DNA from 2 places in the Vibrio azureus genome. Region 2 is predicted to be linked to the other one. Evidence: riboswitches for the same ligand, from Rfam matches in the RefSeq annotation. Region 2 holds a riboswitch; the other holds the start of a gene.

Region 1 (11,897 bases), 1.0 Mb from region 2:
ATAGATGTCAACACTTCCGTATTCTGTAAGCGAAGCGCTCTGTATTCGCAACTTAAGCACTTGCTGAAAGTAGATTCCTAGTCTCGCTTTAGCTCGCTGGAATGACGGTTTTACACTCTGTATTCCATAAGCAAAGCGCTCTTTATTCCAACAACTCCTTCAAAAACCAATAAAACCCACAAAACAAACCGCACCCACCACCTAGGGTTCTAAAACCTAGGTCCTAGGACCCTAAAACCTAGGACCTCTAACTTCCCTTACTTATGACGCTCTTTCAGTTTATTCACCACATCATTCATCGATAGGCCTTGGTCTTGAAGTAATACCATTAAGTGGTAAATCAAATCGGCTGATTCACACACTAACTCCGCCTTATCGCCCGACGTCGCCGCAAGCGCGACTTCAACGCCTTCTTCGCCCACTTTTTGCGAAATACGCTTGGTACCACAGGCATAAAGACTGGCAGTATAAGAGGAATCTGGGTCGGCACTCTTGCGGGCAGCCAGTAGCTGCTCAAGTTGATGAAGCCACACCATTTGTGACTCTTCTTGAGGGTCAACATCCCAGCAAGTTGTCGTCCCCAAGTGGCACGTTGGACCAATAGGATTGACTTTCACCAATAGAGTATCGTTGTCACAATCGAGCTGCATATTCACTAATTGCAGTACATTCCCAGAGGTTTCACCTTTGGTCCAAAGACGCTGTTTGGTGCGAGAGTAAAATGTCACTTGGCTCGTTTGGCCCGTTTTGGTCAGAGCCTCTTGGTTCATATAGCCCATCATCAGCACTTGGCTAGATTGGAAATCTTGGACGATGGCAGGGACCAGACCACCTACCTTTTCCCAGTTGATACGTTCAGCTAACGAACTGACTTCGGCGGCTTTTACACTCATAGTCTTACCTCAATGCCTTGTTGTTTCAAATACTGCTTTAGTTCACCAATGTTGATGACTTGTTTGTGGAATACCGATGCAGCAAGCGCGCCATCCACATTGGCTTTTTGGTAGGCTTCTGCGAAGTGCTCCATGGCACCAGCGCCACCCGATGCAATCAATGGTACGTTACATACTTCGCGCACCATATTCAGTTGTTCGATGTCGTAGCCGTTACGCACACCATCTTGGTTCATCATGTTCAGTACGATTTCACCAGCGCCACGTTTTTGTACTTCTTGCACCCAATCACGGGTTTCCCATTGGGTCGCTTTGGTACGCTCTTCATCACCGGTAAACTGGTAAACCTGATACTTGCCGGTCTCTTTGTCGTAGTATGAATCGATACCAACAACGATACATTGCACACCAAACTTATCAGCAAGGTCCGTAATCAGTTGCGGGTTCGCCAGTGCAGGTGAGTTGATAGACACCTTGTCTGCACCAAACTCAAGAATGCGTGCTGCGTCTTCCGCTGATTTAATACCACCAGCGACACAGAAAGGAATATCAATCACTTCTGCAACGCGAGCAACCCAACTTTTATCGACAACACGACCATCACTTGAAGCGGTAATATCGTAGAACACAAGCTCATCAGCGCCTTCTTCTGCATAACGCTGCGCCAGAGGAACGATGTCGCCAATGATTTCGTGGTTGCGGAACTGAACCCCCTTCACCACCTGTCCATCACGAACATCAAGACATGGAATTATTCGCTTTGCCAACATGCAAACGCCTCCTCAGCTGTGAACTTACCATCTAACAGCGCACGACCAACAATCACACCAGCCACACCGCTGCCTTTTAACGCTTCGATATCCGCTAAGGAGCCGATGCCACCTGAAGACTGGAACTGCACTTGTGGGTACTGTTTACATAGGTCGACGTAAAGCTCGACGTTTGAACCTTCTAACGTACCGTCACGAGAAATATCGGTACATAGTACGTGCTGTAGACCTACCGTTAAATAATCGTTGATAAGTGATTCGATGGTCACGCCGGAATCTTCTTGCCAACCAGAGATCGCCACTTTACGTGTGCCGTTTTGGTCGATGTTAATATCTAGCGCGAGAACGATTTTCTCTGCGCCGTATTTTTCCATCCAACCTTTCACAAGCTCTGGTTGTTTTACTGCTGTAGAACCAACTACAACACGTTGCGCACCAGCTTCTAACAGATCAATCACGTCTTGCTCTGTACGCACACCACCACCGATTTGGATGTTCGCTGGCGTGCTTGCTAGTAGCTTTGCAATCAAATCAAGTTGACGCGCTGTTGTGTCTTTCGCGCCAGTTAAATCCACTAAGTGCAGCCAGTTTGCACCTGCTTGGTGGTACAAGTTGAACTGCTCTGCTGGGTCGACTTTATACTCGGTTACTTGGCCGTAATCACCTTGATAAAGGCGAACCACTTGTCCTTCAATTAAATCAAGAGCTGGAATAATCACACTAAATCCCTTTTATAATTCTAAGAAGTTTTGAATAAGCTTCGCGCCCGCTTTTGAAGAACGCTCAGGGTGGAATTGCACACCGTAGTAGTTGCCGCTTTGAACTGCGGCTGTGAACAGGTTGCCGTATTCACATTCAGCAATCGTGTAATCCCCAACTGGCATTGCAAAGCTGTGCACGAAGTAGAAATACTCACCTTCTTCAATACCTTTGAACAATGGATTACCTGCTTTTGCAGACACTGTGTTCCAACCCATATGCGGAAGAGGCAAGTCGCCAGTTTGTAGTAGCTTCACTTCACCATCACAAAGTCCAAGACACTCAACTAATTCATCTGCTTTCTGGCCTTTCTCTTGAGACATTTTGCCCAACAGTTGCATGCCTAAACAGATACCTAGCAGTGGCTTTTCTACCTGTTTGACCAAGCTGATTAGGTCACGCTCTTCTAGGTTCTTCATCGCTTCACTCGCAGTTCCCACGCCCGGTAGAAATAGCTTATCTGCCGCCAAGACAACTTGTGGATCTTTTGAAATCGTTACGTCATAACCTAGGCGTTCAATAGCAAACTTCACCGAAGAGACGTTGGCACAGCCAGTATCGATAATGACCACTTTCTGCTCTGTCACTGTTTTTCTCCTTGCTAACGTTAGCCTTAAAGTACGCCTTTGCTACTTGGTAGCTCAGTACCTTCTACTTTGATTGCTTGGCGTAAAGTACGACCAAACGCTTTAAATAGGCTCTCAATGATGTGGTGATCATTGTTGCCCGCAGAAGAAAGGTGCAGCGTACACGCTAGGGTGTCAGTCAGAGAACGGAAGAAGTGAACCACCATCTCTGTTGAAAGATCACCCACTTGCTCACGGCTAAACTGCGCGTCGAATTTAAGGTAAGGACGACCAGATAGGTCCAGTGCACATTGTGCCAAACACTCATCCATTGGAAGGCTAAAGCCAAAGCGACCAATACCACGTTTATCACCTAGGGCCTCTTTCAACGCTTGACCCAAAGCAAGAGCGGTATCTTCTACCGTGTGGTGATCATCAATGTGTAGATCCCCTTCTACTTTGCACACCATCTGGAATCCACCGTGCGTCGCGATTTGATCCAGCATGTGATCGAAGAAGCCAAGACCTGTAGAGATATCATTGCCGCCTTGTTCATCAAGGTTCACCGCAACTTTTATGTCCGTCTCTTTCGTGGTACGAATCACTTCAGCAACACGGGCTTTAACCGTCAGATCTTTAAGGATCTGTTTCCAACCCATAGTTTCTGGGTTGTATTGAATACCACGAATAGCCATGTTTTCTGCTAATTGCAAATCCGTTACGCGGTCACCGATCACAACCGAGTTTTGGAAATCCACTTTGCCACCTTGAAGGTACTCTTTTACCAAACCCAATTTAGGCTTACGACAAGAGCAGTTATCTTCATCGAAGTGAGGACAAATCAGCACGTCATCAAACTTGACACCTTGAGATTCAAAGATCTCCATCATCATGTTGTGTGGAGCATCAAAGTCTGCTTGTGGGTAGCTGTCGGTACCTAAACCATCTTGGTTAGTGACCATCACTAGGCGGTATCCTGCATCCTGCAACGACAACAGGCTTGGGATAACGAGTGGCTCTAGTTTCAGCTTATCTAAACGGTCTACTTGAAAATCAACTGGCGGCTCAACAATTAAGGTGCCATCACGGTCGATAAAAAGGATTTTTTGTTGTTTGCTCACTCGAACTTCCTTATTGCTATTCTTTTGGCGCTCCCGCTAATGAGCGAGAGCGATAAATTTTTTCTCTACTTATGAGTAGTAGTTTCTAATAAATCCAAGTGTTTTTTCGCACTCGTCACGGTTACCCACACTAATACGCACACAGTTTTCGATCGGCGAGTTACGCAAAATAATACCCGTATCCCAAGCGGCTTTGAAAAGCCCCTCGCCATCTGGGAATTTCACCAATAGGTAGTTTCCCCACCCTTCAAACACTTCCAAACCCGGAATCATTGACAAACCCACCTGTAAATAAGCACGGTTTGCATTCAGATCGAGAACTTGAAACTTCGCTCGCGCTAGACCTGCTTCAGACAGCGCCTGAGTCGCAATTTCTGCCACTGGAACTGGTACTGGATAGGGTGCGATGACTTTAAGAAGTACATTAATCAGCTCTTCGTTCGCAAGCGTAAATCCACAACGCAGACCAGCAAGCGCAAAAGCTTTCGACAGAGTACGCAGAATTGCGAGATTCGGGTACTGCGCCAGCAAATCTACCGTTGATGCTTCAGGGCAAAAATCAATGTACGCTTCATCCATAACAACGATTGCTCGGTCCTTTGTCATCTCAAGCAAAGAGACAATATCTTCGCGCTTAACTAAGTTACCTGTTGGGTTGTTTGGCGAACATACAAAAACCAGCTTCACGTTATCCAGATTAGCTTCGATGCCTGCAAGGTCTAGTTGCCAATCTGACGTTAGTGGCACGGTTTTTCGCTCTACACCGATGGTTTCTGCGCTGATGGCATACATACCGTAAGTGGGTGGACAGTAAAGAATCGCATCTTCACCCGGCTCACAGAATGCACGAATCAGAAGTTCAATGCCTTCATCTGCACCGCGAGAAGTCAACGTTTGTTCTGGCTTCACACCCGCATAGGCCGCATAAGCGGAAATCAATTCTTTCGGTTGGCATTCGCTGTAACGATTAAGACGAGCAAAGTCTGTTTTGTATTCATTGTTAAATGGTGATTCGTTGGCATTTAGCCATACGTCACCGGTACCACCAATTCGGCGAGCCGATAAATAAGGGGTAAATTTTTGGACTTGTTTACGTGCTAGCTTTTCCATCTCATTGCTCTCTTACTTTGCTGCTTGGTTTTCTGTACGGGTTAAGGTTTCTACACGGGTTAATTTCTCAGTACGAATTGTCACTGCACGTTTGTGTGCATCCAAGCCTTCCGCTTCAGCCATGGTGACCACCGTTGGTGCAAGGTTCTTTAGACCATCAGCAGACAGTTCTTGAACCGTCATACGCTTAGAGAAATCCGCTAAACCTAAGCTTGAATAAGTACGTGTGTAACCGTAAGTAGGAAGAACGTGGTTAGTACCTGATGCGTAATCACCTGCAGATTCAGGCGACCAATCACCAAGGAAGATAGAACCTGCGTTATCTAATAAAGGCAGAAGCTCGCGTGGGTTCTTAGTCTGAACAATTAAGTGCTCAGGGCCGTAGTAATTTGAGATTGAAACTGATTGAGTCAGAGATTCGGCGATAATAATCAAGCTTGAAGCCAATGCTTGCTCGGCAATATCCGCACGCGACAGTTCTTTAAGTTGGCGTTGAACCGCATCCGTCACTTGATCCGCAATCACAGGTGAAGATGTCACAAGAACCACTTGAGAGTCAGGGCCGTGCTCCGCTTGGCTTAGAAGATCGGCAGCAATGAAATCTGGGTCTGCGGTTTCATCAGCAATCACTAACACTTCTGATGGACCTGCTGGCATATCAATCGCAGCACCACGGAAATCATTGCTCACCTGACGTTTTGCTTCTGTCACATAGGCGTTGCCCGGGCCAAAGATCTTATCGACTTTGGATACTGTCTCTGTGCCATAAGCCATCGCAGCGACGGCTTGACCACCACCAACGTTGTAAACTTCATCAATACCACACAGTTTCGCGACATAAAGAATCTCGTCAGCAATTGGTGGTGGAGAACAAAGCACCACTTTACGACAGCCTGCAATTTTTGCAGGAACCCCAAGCATCAAAACAGTCGATGGCAATGGCGCACTGCCGCCGGGAATGTACAAACCCACTTTTTGAATTGGGCGCGTTACCTGTTCACAAAGTACACCCGGTTGAGTTTCTACTTTGATTGGCTGTGATTTTTGCGCTTTGTGAAACTTAGTGATGTTTTCATACGCTTGCTCCAGTGCGTTCTTCATTTTTTCAGAAAGTCGCGCTGACGCTTCATCGATTTCTTGTGCTGATACACGAATGGATTCCGGTTTCACACGGTCAAACTTTTCAGTCAGTTCCAATAATGCAGCATCACCTTCTTTACGAACTTTCGCGATTACTTCAGAAACCGCAGCAGTGATGTTCGCACCTTCTGCGATTGCAGGACGCTCTATAATCGAATCCTGTTGCGTTTCACTTAGCGATTGCCATACGACTGTTCTCATTGCTGTTACTCCATCATTTTTTCAATCGGTAGTACGAGAATTGAGCTCGCACCCAGTTCCTTTAGCTGTTCCATGGTTTCCCAGAACAAGTTTTCAGTACTGACCAAATGAACCGCGACTTTTTGTTTATCAGCTGAAAGTGGTAATACAGTGGGATCTTCTGCTCCCGGTAATAGCATTTTGATTTGCTCTAATTTATCTGCAGGAGCATGTAACATAATGTATTTTGATTCTTTTGCTTGCTGCACTCCTTGTATTCGAGTGAGAAGCTTTTCAATCAGTGCCACTTTGTCTGCGTCGAACTCACCTGTGCGTTGAATCAGTGTCGCTTTTGATTTGAAGATAATTTCAGCTTCTTTAAGACCGTTCGCCTCCAGCGTTGCACCAGTAGAAACCAAGTCAGCGATGGCATCAGCCAAGCCAGCACGAGGAGCCACTTCCACAGAACCAGTTAGCATACATGTAGAAAAAGGAACACCAGCTTGATCCATATAAGCTTTTAGCAGTTGTGGATATGTCGTAGCGATACGTTTGCCCGCTAGATCTTGAGGGCCGTTGTACTCTTCGTCTTTATTAATAGCAATAGACAAACGACAACCACCAAAATCAAGACGACGAAGTTGAACAAACTCATACGGTTCCCCTAGCGCTTTGCGATCTAGACGAACTTCTTCCAATTCATTTTCCCCAATAAAGCCTAAATCAACAACACCATCCATAATCAAGCCAGGGATGTCGTCATCACGAACCAAAAGCAGATCTATAGGCATATTTTCAGAATGAACCACCAAGCGTTCACCTAAAAGATTAAACTTAACACCACACTTTTTTAATAGTGCTTGGCTCTCTTTACTAAGGCGACCTTTTTTCTGAATAGCAATTCTTAAACGTTGTGTTTGCATGACATTTCCCTGTGCAATATGTTAAAAGTTAAGCGTTTTATAAAGTAACGATATTAAAAAACCCTCGGGAGGTATTGGCCTCCCGAGGGTTGAAATTTATCTAACTTTTAATTTCATCTCCGGGAGTATCCTGCCTCCCGGGTATGCGTACATCTCCCGAAAGACTAGATTGGGTGATGGTGGTGATGAATGGTTGTGATTAGATTACGCATACTTTTTTAGGCTCAATAATGTTGCTCTGTTAAAACACATTAACTAAGCCATTTATTTTTTTCAACCCTTTATTTAAGAAAAATTGATATCTTTGTATAAAAAAAGGAAGACCTGCGTCTCCCTTTATAAAACATCCCGTTATACGTCATTACTTATATTTGATAAATAATTACTTATTAATACAAGATTCCATCTTTGCTTTAGAAAACCAAGACATAGCGACACATACTAAAACAAAAGTCAAAGAAGCAGCAGCAAAAGACAATGCGATGGATGCCGTCATACCCAGTACAATGAAGCCGATACAAGCAACAACAGCAACCGACAATGCGTAAGGCAATTGAGTAGCAACGTGATCGATATGATTACACCTTGCACCTGTAGAAGAAAGAATCGTGGTATCAGAAATTGGAGAACAATGGTCACCAAATACTGCACCCGCAAGAACAGAACTAAGCATTGGTAACATTAATGCAATATCCGTTGCTGCTGCCATGTCTCCAGCAATTGGTAACATAATCCCGAACGTACCCCAAGATGTGCCAGTAGAAAATGCCATTAAGCCCGATAACAAGAATAAAATAACTGGCAACCAGTGTGGGTTAATGTTTCCTTGCGTCATGCTGGAAAGGTAAGAACCTGTTTTCATGTCACCAATTACAGAACCGATTGTCCATGCAAAGACAAGAATCAAGATCGCGCCAAACATAGATTTAGCGCCAATCCAAAGTGTTCGAGTTATTTCAGATTTCGCTAGGCCCTGTCTAAATACGGTAAATAACGCAACAACCAGACCTAACGTACTACCATAAATCAGAGAAGTACCTACATCTGTATTTTCAAAAGCGCCCAATAGGTCAAAAGCTTTACCTTGATCAGCTAATGCTTCTGAGCCAGTAAATACCATCGAAGTTATCGTTGCTACGATGAGCACAACAATCGGCATCACAAGATCTGATATTTTGCCTTTTTCACTTTCGCGGATATCAAGCTCTTCATCGAGTTGATGAGCTTCTTTCATGTCTGTCGCATCGTCGCTTTCAAAGCCACGACCTTGAGAAGCCTCGATTTCTTTACTGCGCATCTGCCCGACATCTAAGCCAAACCAAATCACAGCAAATACCATAAGTAACGCGAACACAGCGTAAAAGTTCATAGGAATAAGACGAACATAAGCACCGAGTGCAGAGTACTCAGTCACACCATGTGAAACTAAGATGCCACCGATGATAGTGATGATGTACGCCCCCCAACTTGAAGCAGGCATGATGACACACATTGGTGCTGCTGTAGAATCGAGGATATAAGCAAGCTTGGAACGAGATACATAAAAGCGATCAGTAACAGGGCGTGAAATCGCACCAACAGCAAGACTATTGAAATAATCATCAACAAAAATAAATACACCAAGGAAAGCGGCCAAGAGTTTAGCCCCACGCTTACTTTTGACTCGAGCTTGGGCCCACTCAGCAAAAGCTCGAGTGCCTCCAGAGAGAGTAAGCAATGCCGTTGTCATTCCAAGAATAATAAGGAAACCAACGATACTCATGTTCCAAGTATTAATACCACCGTCTTCAATGAAAACAGAGGAAACTTGAGCACGAACATACCTAAAGGAGTCATCAATAGACCCGTTATTTAGTAAGAAGGCGCCGAGTACAATACCTACGCCAAGAGAAACCAAGACGCGGCGAGTAAAAATAGCTAAGGTCAACGCAACGATTGGCGGTAACAATGAGAGTGGAGAATGTGCAAAATCTAATAAATTCATGATCTTCAAAAACCAAAGTTTGGCTAGAGATCTACTGCAGACAAAATGTGGTTTCACAAAACACATTTATGTTGAACTTAGCGACAGGGAAGCGAACACTTCAACCCAACCCTACAGTAGCGCTCCATAGTTTAATGTTTATATACTATGGCAGTGTTGTTCCTTTCGGAGACAACCCCAGCAAGTGATTTTGATGAGTCACCTACTTCGGCAGCCTCGCCTTTTACTATTATTCATTGGCATCACCCCAATAATAGCGACTCTTCGAGACTGCACCTCTACGGCAAAAGCGAACAATTAACTTGAAAGCATACAATCTTTCAACAATTATTTTGCACTTTTGCATCAGGTACTGCTCATTGTACTCAACAAACCTTGCATTGCAACACATTACGCCAAATTAAATGAATAACAATTAAATCATTCACCAAACAAATGTGATCAGAATTTAGGTTTGAATATTTTTGGATATTTCTTATTGTCAATTATGAAACATCACTACTACTTTCTAAGATGTAACAAAGTATTTATTGCATACCAAAAAATAACAACTGAGTTATGAAATCCAACACTACCATTATTGTAAAAAAATATGACTTAAGTTCATTCTTGGTAATAGATGACACTAAACGAAGCAAGATTTGTGAATAAGATAGTTATCTAGAATGTTTAATAACGACAAATAACCTAAATAATATTGGCTCAAAGCATAAAAATGCGATAAATTTAAAAAAAATCTTAAATTAGTATTTGCACATATGAGAAAGATAAAGTTAAATATAAGAACTTAATCTTTGAAATCCGGATTTACACCGACTATATCATTTCGATAAGGTCAAAGGTGTGAACCCCTTAAATCTATAAATAGGAATCGTTATGTCTGAACTGACTAAAACTCTTCTAAATATCCGTAGTCTTCGTGCATTCTCTCGTGAATTGACACTAGAACAATTAGAAGAAGCACTAGATAAATTAACAATCGTTGTTCAAGAGCGTCAAGAAACTGAGCAAGCAGAACAAGAAGCACTAGCAGCTCAAGAAGCTAAACTAGCTGCTATTGCAGAGCAAATTGCTCAAGACGGTATCGATGTTGCTGCTCTTATTAGTGCACTGGCTGGTGAAACGAAAACTAAAGCGAAGTCAAAGCGTGCTCCTCGCCCAGCAAAATACAAATATGTAGATACAACTGGCGAAGAAAAAACTTGGACAGGTCAAGGTCGTACTCCTTCAGCTATTCAAGAACAACTTGATGCGGGTAAAGCTCTAGAAGATTTCTTAATCTAATCGAATATAAACTGTTTATTTATAAAAGGACCTCACATTGGTCCTTTTTTATTATATCTTTATAGAAATAAAAATGACGCATTAATCGCGTCATTTTATTTAACTGTTTTCATTAATTAAAACATATAATTAACGTTCCCAATATGCTTCCTCAAGGCTATCTTCTCTCTCAGGCAACCCGCGAGAAAGACGAGGTGAATGCTGAACAAGTACTTCATAACTTGCACGGTTTGCATATTTACAAACTTGCGAGAAAGAAGAATATGTCAAATATTCGTTAGTATGTTTACTCGAGTTCGGAACATTTTCTTTATGATATTTATTTGCCGCCATATCATGAAGAACAGCAGAAAGAGCCGCATCACCCGCCCCGTTAGTATTTTTTATTTTTTCAGGCCCCCCCATGTATGGTGCGATATGCGAATAAACTTTTATTGCACTCGCGCATGACTCTTGTTTGGCTGGGCGACTGAATTCGTAACGGTTAAACTCCGCGATAGAGCCTGGCAACAGTGGCAACGACGTCTCACGTTTTGTGCTATCTTCAGTATACCCGGCCATAAATAGCCCCACTGGACCTGCGGTACATAAAACTAAGTCTGTCCAATCAAGCGCTTTATCAGACGCTGCAAGTGGATCAGATTCACCCGTCAATGCTTCCGCTTCATCTTCATTCATGGCAACAACAGAAACATGTTCTCTAATAAAGTCTTGCCAAAACTCAGGATCATCCTGAATAACAAACTTAGTGCCCAACGTTAATACAACAGGCACATCATATTTTTTGGCGTAGCTAATCGCCCTCATAGTCGCTTCAGGCATTGGATCACCTGCTTTACAACGAACTAAGTAAGCGGTTAATACTAGGGCTGATGCATTAGCAAAAATATGCTCAGGAATATTGTCTGCAACAAGTTGGTTCATTTGACCTTCACTGATTGCAAAAGTCCGTTCACCATCTTCTGTAATCAAAGCAAAGCATCGACCGATTGCACCATCGACACCTTGTAAGTGATTCAAGTCCATTCGACTGGATGTATTACATAAATAACGGTACCCATAGCTACCGATCTTGATATCTTGGCTCATTACTCCAAGCAAGGTTGAACGATCATCAGCAAGCACCGAGTAATTGTGTAAGGTATTACCAATGGTACCGCCTGCATA
Region 2 (11,897 bases):
CTTATTCATAAGCTGCGTCATCATGACACTGCCTATCTTGTTTCCAAACGCAAACGCAGCTATTGCCGCAAATAGATTAATAACGTTATGGGCTGGCCTACTGTTCTTTATTGTTTTACAACAATTTAAATTTAATAATAAATACCGTCAGCGCTTACTTTGGTTTATTGTGCTAGCCGTTATCATTGAGGCAGTTTGGGGGCTGGTCCAGTACCTTTATCTACAACCTGATAACCTATTTGGCTATGACACGGTTGTAAATCGACCTTATGGTATTTTCCAGCAACCTAATGTCATGGCAAGTTTTCTCGCCACAGGATTGATCATTGCCAGCTACCTATTAGCCCGCCAACCCCAGCGACATAAGTATTCACGTAAGCTTACTGCAACTGCCATTTTGTATGCCGTCCCTGTTTTAACCTTACCTTTGATTGTCGCGCTTGCATCTCGAACTGGTTGGCTCGCTTCAACGATCGCCGTCATTATGATCATCCCTTACATGCAGCGCTTTTCGAACCGCTCTCGCTTTATTCGCTGGATAGTTTCTATTGCCATGGGGTTAGCCCTTTCTTTAGTGGTAATGAAGCTAGCTTTCCCAGATGGTGGAAGTTTAGCGTCTGAAAAAGTGCATATGGAATCACCTCGAGCCTATACCTTTCCACAAACGCTCGATATGGTGATCGAAAAGCCATTTACTGGTTATGGTTACGGTCAGTTTGAATCAGAGTACATGTTATATACTGCTCGTCAGCATGCTCTCAATGAGACCTATCCCGCAGGCTTGCCATCTATGGATCACCCGCATAATGAGCTGCTTTATTGGGCTGCGGAAGGCGGAATTTTACCTATCTTGGGGATCTTATTGGCTGCATCTTGTGTCATTTATCGCATCTATCAAGCGAAGCGAGGAACACGTTTGGCACTGCTCGCTCTATTTATCCCGATAATAATCCATTCTCAACTCGAGTACCCGTTCTACCATTCACTCGTACATTGGTTGATTTTTATTATTCTGCTTTACTGGGTTGATCAACGTTCTTCTCAGTATCGTCAAGCACCTTTTAGCCGTATTACCAAGAGCTTACTTCGAGTATGTAGCCTCGTTCTACCACTCACTTTAACGTTCTATATGCTCAGTGCTTTGCATACGAATTATGTGTTGACCAAGTTTGAAACCACTCAACCTACCGATCCGGATATCTTAAATCAGGTGACAAATCCCGTGGTATGGAAGGATCGTTTTGACTGGGACGTTTACAGCAGTTTGCTCAATGTGGGATTACAAGAACAAGAGCCTCGCTTTATTCAACCTTACATTGATTGGTCACTCAACATGATCAAAGATAAACCTCGTCCAATGCTATATAACAACCTCATTTTGGCTTATCAAGGTTTGGGAGAATCGAGTAAAGCTGAGCAAATTCGGACGGAAGCAAGCTTCTTATTTCCTCAAATGAATTTCAGTGATATCCAATACCAACCACCATCTCAGCGAGCCTCCGATTTCTTTCAAGAAGTGATTAAGGCAGAATAGATGGCATGTAAAGCGAAGGCCTCAACCTTCGCTTTCTTACTTAATCTTGAGGTCACTTGGGTATAATGATTCCTCTAAAGCTTTTAGACACAGTGCTATGTTTTCAGCACGAGCACCATAGCCCATTAACCCGATACGCCAAGCCTTACCCGCCAATATTCCAAGACCAGCGCCTATCTCTAAGTTGTAAACATTAAGAAGGTGCTCACGTACTTTAGCTTCATCAATACCTTCAGGCACATAAACCGCGTTGAGCTGAGGCAAGCGATAGGCTTCATCGACCACAAAATCAAAGCCCAATTTCAATAAGCCTGCTTTTAGCTTTTCATGCATCTGCCGATGACGTTGCCAAGAAGATTCCAACCCCTCTTGCTTTAGAAGTAATAATGCTTCATGTAGCGCATAAAGACTGTTCACTGGTGCTGTATGATGATAGCTACGCTTTCCTTCCCCAGCCCAATAACCGAGCACCAAACTTTGGTCTAAGAACCAACTCTGCACAGGGGTTTTTCGAGCCTTTATCTTATCAATCGCAGCTGGTGAAAATGTCAAAGGAGATAGCCCTGGTACGCAAGATAAGCACTTTTGGCTACCGGAGTAAACCGCATCTAGCTGCCATTCATCTACTTTTAAAGGCACCCCTGCTAAAGACGTTACTGCATCAACAATCGACAATACATTGTATTTTTTTGCAAGTTGGCCAAGTGCCTGAGCATCACTCAGCGCACCGGTTGAAGTTTCTGCGTGAACAAACGCGAGCAATTTGGCATCCGGATTTTTCTGCAGTGCTTGCTCCACTTTTTCTAGACAAACAGGTGCTCCCCAAGGGTCATCAACTAAGATGGCCTCCCCACCCGCTCGCATTACATTTTCTCGCATGCGGTCGCCGAACACGCCATTTCGACACACAATTACCTTGTCGCCAGGTTCGATAAGATTAACAAAGCACGCTTCCATACCCGCACTGCCAGGTGCAGAAACCGCAATGGTAAATTCGTTTTCTGTTTGGAAAGCATATTTAAGTAACTGTTTGACTTCATTCATCATAGAAATAAATAAAGGGTCGAGATGTCCGATCGTCTGACGACCTAATGCTTGTAGAACCGGAGGGGAAATATCTGATGGCCCAGGTCCCATCAATGTCCGGTGAGGGGGGATAAAACTGTAAATTGTCATACTAGCTCCTTACTTGCTGTCGATCATAAATCGGACAGACTTTTTATTGGATAAGTCATGCCATCCATGACCATTCGAGAGTAAGTATATACTCAATTAAACTCAAGATGCTCTGCACTGCAGGATGACCCAGAAGTACATTGGTATTGATAAAAATCCGTATCTCACCGTCCGTAGCATCTCATACTCAATCATTTTCTCTAGAATATAGGTTGACATTATCCCGATAAAGCCGTTCAATAAAAAAGCTTCATGCAGAAGAGGAGCACTACCCAGGCAGGTGATTGGTGGAACCGCAATTCCTATACCAAGCACTCATGGGGAGTAGTGCCGAGGTGAGTCAAATTTGCAGGATTTGACTTGTCGGTTGACTTGGGTTGAATCCCATCAATTGTCATCAGCGCAGCCTGATGAAGAGCTTCTGAGAGTAAATATCAAAAAGTTATCTTAATTACTTCTCTCTTGGCTCTGTTCCTTTCCTCACCAAACATTGGATGTATTGGGCAACTCATTAATTGTTGTTATTATTCAGGAAGTCGTGGGAGAACGCAGTGAGCGCATTTAACGTAGCAAAATTCGGTGGAACCAGTGTAGCCAACTTTGAGGCAATGAGCCGTTGCTCCACTATCATAGAAAACAACCCAAATACTCGCCTTGTCATCAGCAGCGCTTGCTCCGGTGTCACGAACCTATTAGTTGAACTAGCAAATGGTGTTCAAGACCAAGAGCATCGAGCGGGAGTTCTACAGAAACTCGCAGGTATTCACGAATCGATTCTGTCACAACTTGAAGACTCGACCGAAGCCGCAGCAGAAGTGTATTCAATTCTTGATACTGTCACGAGTTTAGCAGAAGCGGCTTCAATCCAAGCAAGCACCAAACTGACCGATCATTTGGTCGCTTGTGGAGAATTAATGTCGACTCACATTCTTGCGCAGTTAATGCGCGAACGTGGCGTAAATACGATTCGTTTTGATATTCGCGACGTACTTAAAACCGATGGCAACTTTGGGCGTGCTGAACCTAGTGTCGAGATCATTTCACAACTAGCACAAGAAAAATTGGTGCCCCTTTGTCAAGAATACGTCGTTATCACCCAAGGCTTTATTGGTTCAGATGAAGAAGGCAACACGACGACTCTTGGTCGTGGCGGCAGTGACTATAGTGCAGCACTCATTGCAGAAGGTGTAAAAGCAGCAGGTCTAGAGATTTGGACCGACGTTCCGGGCATTTACACCACAGATCCACGTATCGCCTCAAAAGCAGCGCCAATCCCAGAGATCAGCTTTAGCGAAGCCTCAGAGATGGCAAACTTCGGTGCAAAAATCCTGCACCCTTCAACACTGGTTCCTGCTCTTCGTCACGACATCCCAGTATTTGTCGGTTCGTCTAAAGAGCCGGAAAAAGGCGGCACATGGATCCGCCACCAAGTAGAAAGCTCACCTTTATTCCGAGCACTTGCTCTGCGTTGCAACCAAACCATGGTGACATTACGCAGTGCTAACATGTTCCACGCGTACGGCTTCTTAGCCAAAGTATTTGAGATCCTAGCGAAGCACAAAATCTCTGTTGATCTGATCACCACATCTGAAATCAGTGTATCACTCACGCTTGATCAAACAGACACGTCTGGTGGTGCACCTCAATTACCACAAGCGGCGCGTAAAGAGCTTGAAGCGTTGTGTAAAGTAGAAGTGGAACACGATCTATGCCTCGTTGCTCTGATTGGCAACAACATGAGTGAAAGCAAAGGCTATGCAAAGCAAGTATTTGGTACATTAGAAGACTTTAATCTACGTATGATCTGTTACGGAGCAAGTCCACATAACCTGTGCTTTCTGGTTCACGAGTCCGTATCTCGCCAAGCTATCCAAAAACTGCACACTGAATTATTTGAGTAATAAAAATACTTTCATTCACTAATAAACAAGGGCTGCATATAGCAGCCCTTGTTATTTCAATATGATCCGGTTAACCGTTAATATTTGGCCCCAACCACTTCTCTGCTTCGATCCTATTCCAACCTTTACGATCAGCATAACTTTGTAGCTGATCCTCTTGGATCTGCGCGATCGCAAAGTAACGAGATTCTGGATGCGAGAAGTACCAACCCGATACCGATGCACCTGGGTACATCGCATAGCTCGATGTCAGTGACATACCAATGTTTTCTTCAACATTCATTAACTCCCAAAGCGGCCCCTTTTCAGTATGCTCAGGACATGCTGGATAGCCCGGAGCTGGTCGAATGCCTTGATATTTCTCACGAATCAGGTCTTCATTCGATAGGTCTTCATCCGTAGCGTAGCCCCAAATTTCTTTACGCACACGCTCATGCAGATACTCAGCAAATGCTTCTGCCAGACGGTCCGCTACTGCTTGGATCATGATGGCATTATAATCATCACCTTGAGCCTTGTACTCATCAGCAAGTTCTCGTTCACCAATGCCACCAGTCACAGCAAAAGCACCAATCCAATCGTGCTTGCCTGACTCTTTTGGAGCAACATAATCAGACAAACAGTAATTAAAGCCTTTCGGTTTCTCAGTTTGTTGACGTAAATTAAGCAATACTTTTGCAACTTCTGTGCGTGATTCGTCGGTATAAACTTCGATATCATCGCCCACGCTTGCTGCAGGGAACAGACCACACATACCACGTGCTTTGAGCAACCCTTCACGTTCAACACGATCCAGCAGATCGTTGGCATCTTTGTACAGACGCTGAGCTTCTTCCCCCACTTCTTCATGCTCAAAGATTGTTGGGTACTTACCCACTAGTGACCAGGTCATAAAGAAAGGTGTCCAGTCGATGTATTTACGCAAAGTAGACACTTCAAAGTCATCAAAGATATGGATACCGGGCTTCACAGGAGCAGGAGGCGTATACGCATCCCAATCAATCGCAACTTTGTTGGCTCGTGCGGCTTCTAAGGTGACAGGCTTGGTGCGAGGCTTCTTACGCTTATGCTGATCACGCACGCGTTCATAATCCGCATCCAATTTTTCGACAAAGCTAGGACGAAGCTCGTCTGATAACAGTGATGTACATACACCAACTGCACGAGAAGCGTTATTGACGTATACCACTGGGTTTTTGTAGTTCTGCTCAATCTTAACCGCCGTATGCGCTTTTGATGTAGTCGCACCACCAATCAGAAGCGGAAGATCGAAATCAAGACGCTCCATTTCTTTGGCTACATGCACCATTTCATCGAGAGATGGAGTGATCAAACCAGAAAGACCAATGATGTCGACGTTTTCTTCTTTGGCTACCTTGAGGATCTTCTCACATGGCACCATTACGCCAAGATCGATGATCTCGTAGTTGTTACATTGCAGAACCACGCCAACAATGTTCTTACCGATATCGTGCACGTCACCTTTTACCGTAACCAGTAAGATCTTGCCGTTGGAAGAACCCGCTTGCTTCTCTTTATTAATAAATGGCTCTAAGTGCGCTACCGCTTGCTTCATAACACGCGCAGATTTCACTACCTGAGGAAGGAACATCTTACCTTCACCAAATAAGTCACCCACTACGTTCATGCCATCCATCAATGGACCTTCAATGACTTCAAGTGGCTTAGAGGCATTAAGGCGAGCTTCTTCGGTATCTTCGACAATGAACTCCGTAATGCCTTTAACCAGCGCATGCTCTAGACGTTTTTCTACCGCCCAAGTTCGCCACTCTAGTGCAGAAGCATCTTCTTCTTTACCAACGCCTTTACCTGCGTATTCTGCTGCAATATCAAGTAGCCGCTCAGTCGAATCATCACGACGGTTAAGAACCACATCTTCTACCGCCTCACGCAGTTTATCAGGAACGTTATCATAAATTTCCAACTGACCCGCGTTCACGATACCCATATCCATACCATTTTTAAAACAGTGGTATAAGAACACAGCGTGAATCGCTTCACGAACGTAGTTATTACCGCGGAATGAGAAGGAAACGTTAGACACACCACCAGAGATCATCGCGTGAGGTAAGTCGCGCTTAATGTCGGCAACCGCTTCGATGAAATCTACGGCATAGTTATTATGCTCTTCGATACCCGTCGCAACAGCAAAGATGTTCGGGTCAAAGATGATATCTTCTGGTGGGAAACCGACTTCATCAACCAAAATACGATAAGCGTTAGTACAGATTTCTAACTTACGCTTACGTGTTTCTGCCTGACCAACTTCATCAAATGCCATGACAATCACAGCTGCGCCATAACGACGAATAAGTCTGGCTTGTTCTACAAACTTCTCTTTACCCTCTTTCAAAGAGATGGAATTCACAATGCCCTTACCCTGAATACACTTCAGGCCCGCCTCGATGACCTCCCACTTAGAAGAGTCGACCATGATAGGCACTTTGGAGATCTCAGGCTCAGAGGCGCATAGATTTAGAAAGCGAACCATACACGCTTCTGCATCCAACATGCCTTCATCCATGTTGATATCGATGATCTGAGCACCGTTCTCAACTTGCTGGCGAGCAACTTCTAAAGCTTCGTCATAGAGCTCTTCTTTGATCAGGCGTTTAAATCGAGCAGAGCCGGTAACGTTAGTACGTTCACCCACATTGATGAACAGCGTCTCTTTTTCAATCGTAAGAGGCTCAAGACCGGATAAACGACACGCAACCGTAAGCTCAGGCAAATCTCGAGGTTTCACGCCTTCAACTGCCATTGCCATATGGCGAATATGCTCTGGCGTGGTACCACAACAACCACCAATTAGGTTGAGGAAACCGCTCTCCGCCCACTCTTTAACGTGTTCCGCCATATCTTGTGGCGAAAGGTCATACTCACCAAACGCATTCGGTAAACCCGCATTTGGATGGGTAGAAACAAACGATTCAGAAATACGAGAAAGCTCTTCAACGTACGGGCGTAGTTCATCAGGACCAAGCGCACAGTTCAAACCAAATGAAATTGGATTAACATGACGAAGAGAGTTATAGAAGGCTTCCGTTGTTTGACCTGATAGGGTACGCCCAGAAGCATCGGTAATGGTACCGGAGATCATTACGGGCAACTCTATGCCTAATTCTTCGAAGACGCTATCAACCGCAAAGGCACAAGCTTTCGCGTTAAGCGTATCGAAGATGGTCTCGATCAGAATAAGATCAGAGCCACCTTTAATAAGCGCTCGAGTGGACTCAGAATACGCTTCAACAAGTTCATCGAAAGACACATTACGATAACCCGGATCGTTTACATCTGGGGAAATAGAACAAGTACGGTTTGTTGGACCAAGCACACCCGCAACATAACGTGGACGCCCTGGCGTTTTTGCCGTCCACTCATCAGCGGCTTCACGAGCAAGCTTTGCAGCGGCAAAGTTGATTTCCTCACTCAGGCTTTCCATCTCATAGTCAGCCATCGCAATCGTCGTCGCGTTAAAGGTGTTGGTTTCAAGAATATCAGCGCCTGCTTCTAAGTAAGCGCTGTGAATTTCCTTAATCAATTGAGGCTGAGTGAGCACCAGCAAATCGTTGTTGCCTTTTAGATCACAATGCCAATTCGCAAAGCGCTCTCCTCGATAGTCTTGCTCTTCCAGTTTGTAGTCCTGAATCATGGTACCCATGCCACCATCGATCAGCAAAATACGCTGTTTTAATTGAGCTTCAATTTGTTGTCTTATCTTCATTCCCACAGTACAGCCTCATTCCTTTGGTTATCTTTCCATCCTATCATACAAATTAAAGGAGTCTAGACGTCTAAATAGAAAAGCAATACCCATTACTCGTATTTTCGTGCAATAAAATAACTCAAAAAAAGTGTTTGCTATTTAGTCAGCATCATCCGAGAATCTGAATCATAAAATGTTACAATTAGAGAGCACTATGTCGGTCTACCACACTTTATGTTTTCTCTCTGCTGCTGCAATGCTAATTGCATTTGTAAACAGTAAGATAGGAAAAATGCAAACCACTATCGCCATCACTGCTGGCTCAATGATCCTTTCACTTTTAATTCTTATCGCTGGTCAAAATGACTGGTTCCACCTTACTGAAATTGCCACTGAAACCGTAACCAGTATTAACTTTGAGCATTTTCTTCTCAAAGGCATACTAGGATTCCTATTGTTTGCAGGTGGATTAGGCATAAAGCTGCCTAACCTCAAAGACCAAAAATGGGAAATCACCATACTTGCACTGTGTGCGACTCTTTTCTCAACATTTTTTATCGGCTTTGTGCTGTATGGGTTCTGTCAATTAATCGGCCTTAACTTTGGTCTCGTCTATTGTTTGTTATTTGGTGCTTTAATCTCTCCAACCGACCCCATTGCAGTCTTAGCCATTGTCAAAAAACTTCATGCTCCACGACGTATTTCAACACAAATTGAAGGTGAGTCACTATTTAACGATGGCTTTGGTTTGGTTATCTTTGTCACCCTGTTCACCATTGCTTTTGGTACGGAAGCTCCTACTGTCGGTTCTGTGACAAAACTGTTTGTCCAAGAAGCTCTTGGCGGTATTATGTATGGTTTTGCATTAGGTGTGATTTTTCATTATCTTATCAGTGCAACTGATGACCATTCGATGGAGCTTCTGTTAACAATAGGTGTTCCAACTGCAGGTTATGCTTTTGCAGAGTACATACATGTATCAGGTCCTCTCGCAATGGTGGTTTCTGGTATCATGCTTGGAAACTGGACGCGCTTTATTGGCTTTTCCAAAGAAAGTGAAGATCACCTGGACCACTTCTGGGAGTTGGTTGATGAGTTTTTAAATGGTGTCCTCTTTCTTCTTATCGGTATGTCGATGTTGCTCTTTGAATTCCACAAAGAAGACTGGATCATGATGGCACTATCGGTTCCGCTGGTATTATCCGCTCGCTACCTCAGTGTATTCTTAGCTTATCTTGGCTTTAAACGTTACCGTACTTACAACCCTTGGTCAGTCAAAATACTTACTTGGGGAGGTCTACGAGGAGGGCTAGCAATTGCAATGGCGCTCTCTATTCCGTCTGGCATATGGGTCATCCCTGATAAGCTCATTGACGTTAAGGAGATCATTATGGTTATGACATATTCTGTTGTCGTTTTCTCTATTCTGGTTCAAGGCTCGACCATTACTCCAATGATAGAAAAAGCAAAACAGGCGGAAAAAGACATGGCATCTAGCGAAAAAGCTGAATAAGCCCACTCATTTCTAATAGATAAAAAGCGACCTAACATACAAGCTGCTACGCTTTTGTGTTGATGAATTTAGGGGATGGTAAAACATCCCCTTTTTATTCTCACACTAACTGAATCGCCATTGCAAGGAGTGCAAATATCCAAAATCATACTGGGGGCAAGTTACAGCTAATGTTGAGTGACACTGCGAGATTTTTGATTATACCAATCAAATTAATTAAGTGGTTAATCTTGTCCAGTCCCTAAAGCAGAGTGAAATAATACCAATCCGGAAAATTAACTGTTCAGGTTTATCCAATCTCTTTTGCTTATTTTTGTGACACGATCTTTGCTCTCAAGACACCTATTCCAAGCGCGACAAACTTTGGAAACAATGTCGTTATAATCAATGAAACTTTGATTCGCTAGATAATGTTGTCGCAACCAACTCCAAACTTGCTCTATAGGGTTAAGCTCTGGCGAGTAGGGAGGAAGCTTAATAGTACTGACATTATTAAACTCTCTCGTAATATCATCGCTATGCCAGCCTGCACCATCTATTATAACGACAGCATGACGTCCTTTTTCAGTCGCCTTAGATATCTGCTCTCTAAGTGATTTATCATTATGTCCTTGTTAATCCAAGGAATCACTATGGCTTCACCCATTCCTCTTTCAGGGCATACCGAACCAAATAAATAAGCGTATTCAAATTGCTGTTGTTTTACCACGCGAGGCCTTGTTCCACGAGTCGTCCAAAGACGTGTCGTTGTGTTCTGTTGGCCGAACCTAGCTTCGTCTTGAAACCAGGCATCAACACTCTCTAGCCCAATATGGCCGGGGATCTTAAGGATCGTTTCAATTTTGAATTTTTTTAAAATCGTCTTGGATTTGCTGGGATTGACGAGGGTGCTTGGAGCGTGATGTTATCCAAGAGAAGCCCATGTGATTAAGCAAATAGTAGATAGAGTCTGGGTGGTAGTGTTTATCAAACTCTTTCACGATATAAGCATGAATATCAGTACCTGTTAACCTCCCCCCAGATGAATCTTCGGCACGTGTCTTTATAAACAGGCTTAGCTGTTCACGTTGTTGGGTATTGAGGAATGCTGGTCGACCCGTTCTTGGTTTCTCTTGCAGTCCTTCAAGCCCTTCTTCAAAGAATGTTTGTACCCATTTGTTCACACTGGTTCTACTGACTTTAAGGAACTTGGCGATTTGGGTGCGAGAGTGGCCATCTTTAAAGTGTGCCAATGCGAGTAATCGCATCTTCATCTGGATAGATTTTTGTTGGCTAGCAAGCTTTTTAAAATCAGTGTTATCGAGGTTGTCCATCGCATCCCTTTGACGATAAAGTAACAACCTCAATTAGATCATATTTTTACTTAGATTGGTATCAGAGTTTTACCGACTACCAAGATATTGTGTCGAAAGTGTGCACTGATTCTTGGAGCGTGCTGATAGGGTTACCCAAATGTGTACAAAGGATTGGATTGACCTGATCAGCTAATTTTCCAGATTGGTATAAGTGGCGGAGCGGCGGGGGTTGCAAGCAACCGGGACTCGTTGGTCGTAGACCAAAATAATATCGCAAATACGAAAAGACCCTAGCATTTCTGCTAGGGTCTGGAATAAATGGCGGAGCGGCCGGGGTTGCGGGCAACCGGGACTCGTTGGTCGTAGACCAAAATATCGCAAATACGAAAAGACCCTAGCATTTCTGCTAGGGTCTGGAATAAATGGCGGAGCGGCCGGGGTTGCGGGCAACCGGGACTCGTTGGTCGTAGACCAAAATAATATCGCAAATACGAAAAGACCCTAGCATTTCTGCTAGGGTCTGGAATAAATGGCGGAGCGGACGGGACTCGAACCCGCGACCCCCGGCGTGACAGGCCGGTATTCTAACCAACTGAACTACCGCTCCGCACTGGTTAGACTTAAAGTCTAAATTTTTGTCTTCACTTTTCAAAAAAGTGAAAATAAATTAAAGCCTGGCGATGTCCTACTCTCACATGGGGAAGCCCCACACTACCATCGGCGCTAATTCGTTTCACTTCTGAGTTCGGGA

Evidence for each region. A riboswitch is a leader RNA that binds a small molecule or an ion and turns the genes downstream of it on or off. The one in region 2 is predicted to bind lysine.
Region 1: linked by a shared signal. The riboswitch ahead of BS333_RS07765 (Na+/H+ antiporter NhaC family protein) and the one ahead of lysC (lysine-sensitive aspartokinase 3) in region 2 are both predicted to bind lysine.

Annotation. Positions count from the first base shown of each region.
Region 1 is NZ_CP018616.1:1,694,414-1,706,310, forward strand. Features, by position in the region: gene hisIE (bifunctional phosphoribosyl-AMP cyclohydrolase/phosphoribosyl-ATP diphosphatase HisIE) at 258-893, opposite strand; gene hisF (imidazole glycerol phosphate synthase subunit HisF) at 890-1,663, opposite strand; gene hisA (1-(5-phosphoribosyl)-5-[(5-phosphoribosylamino)methylideneamino]imidazole-4-carboxamide isomerase) at 1,645-2,382, opposite strand; gene hisH (imidazole glycerol phosphate synthase subunit HisH) at 2,395-3,009, opposite strand; gene hisB (bifunctional histidinol-phosphatase/imidazoleglycerol-phosphate dehydratase HisB) at 3,036-4,109, opposite strand; gene hisC (histidinol-phosphate transaminase) at 4,179-5,219, opposite strand; gene hisD (histidinol dehydrogenase) at 5,232-6,560, opposite strand; gene hisG (ATP phosphoribosyltransferase) at 6,566-7,462, opposite strand; His leader region at 7,515-7,651, opposite strand; gene BS333_RS07765 (Na+/H+ antiporter NhaC family protein) at 7,845-9,446, opposite strand; lysine riboswitch at 9,556-9,735, opposite strand; gene BS333_RS07770 (H-NS family histone-like protein) at 10,323-10,730, shown strand; gene BS333_RS07775 (inosine/guanosine kinase) at 10,860-11,897, opposite strand, start outside.
Region 2 is NZ_CP018616.1:2,717,818-2,729,714, forward strand. Features, by position in the region: gene BS333_RS12360 (PglL family O-oligosaccharyltransferase) at 1-1,534, shown strand, start outside; gene BS333_RS12365 (pyridoxal-phosphate-dependent aminotransferase family protein) at 1,571-2,710, opposite strand; lysine riboswitch at 2,961-3,139, shown strand; gene lysC (lysine-sensitive aspartokinase 3) at 3,262-4,611, shown strand; gene metH (methionine synthase) at 4,682-8,362, opposite strand; gene BS333_RS12385 (cation:proton antiporter) at 8,553-9,851, shown strand; partial or broken gene BS333_RS12390 (IS630 family transposase) at 10,127-11,164, opposite strand; tRNA gene BS333_RS12395 (tRNA-Asp) at 11,677-11,753, opposite strand; rRNA gene rrf (5S ribosomal RNA) at 11,819-11,897, opposite strand, start outside.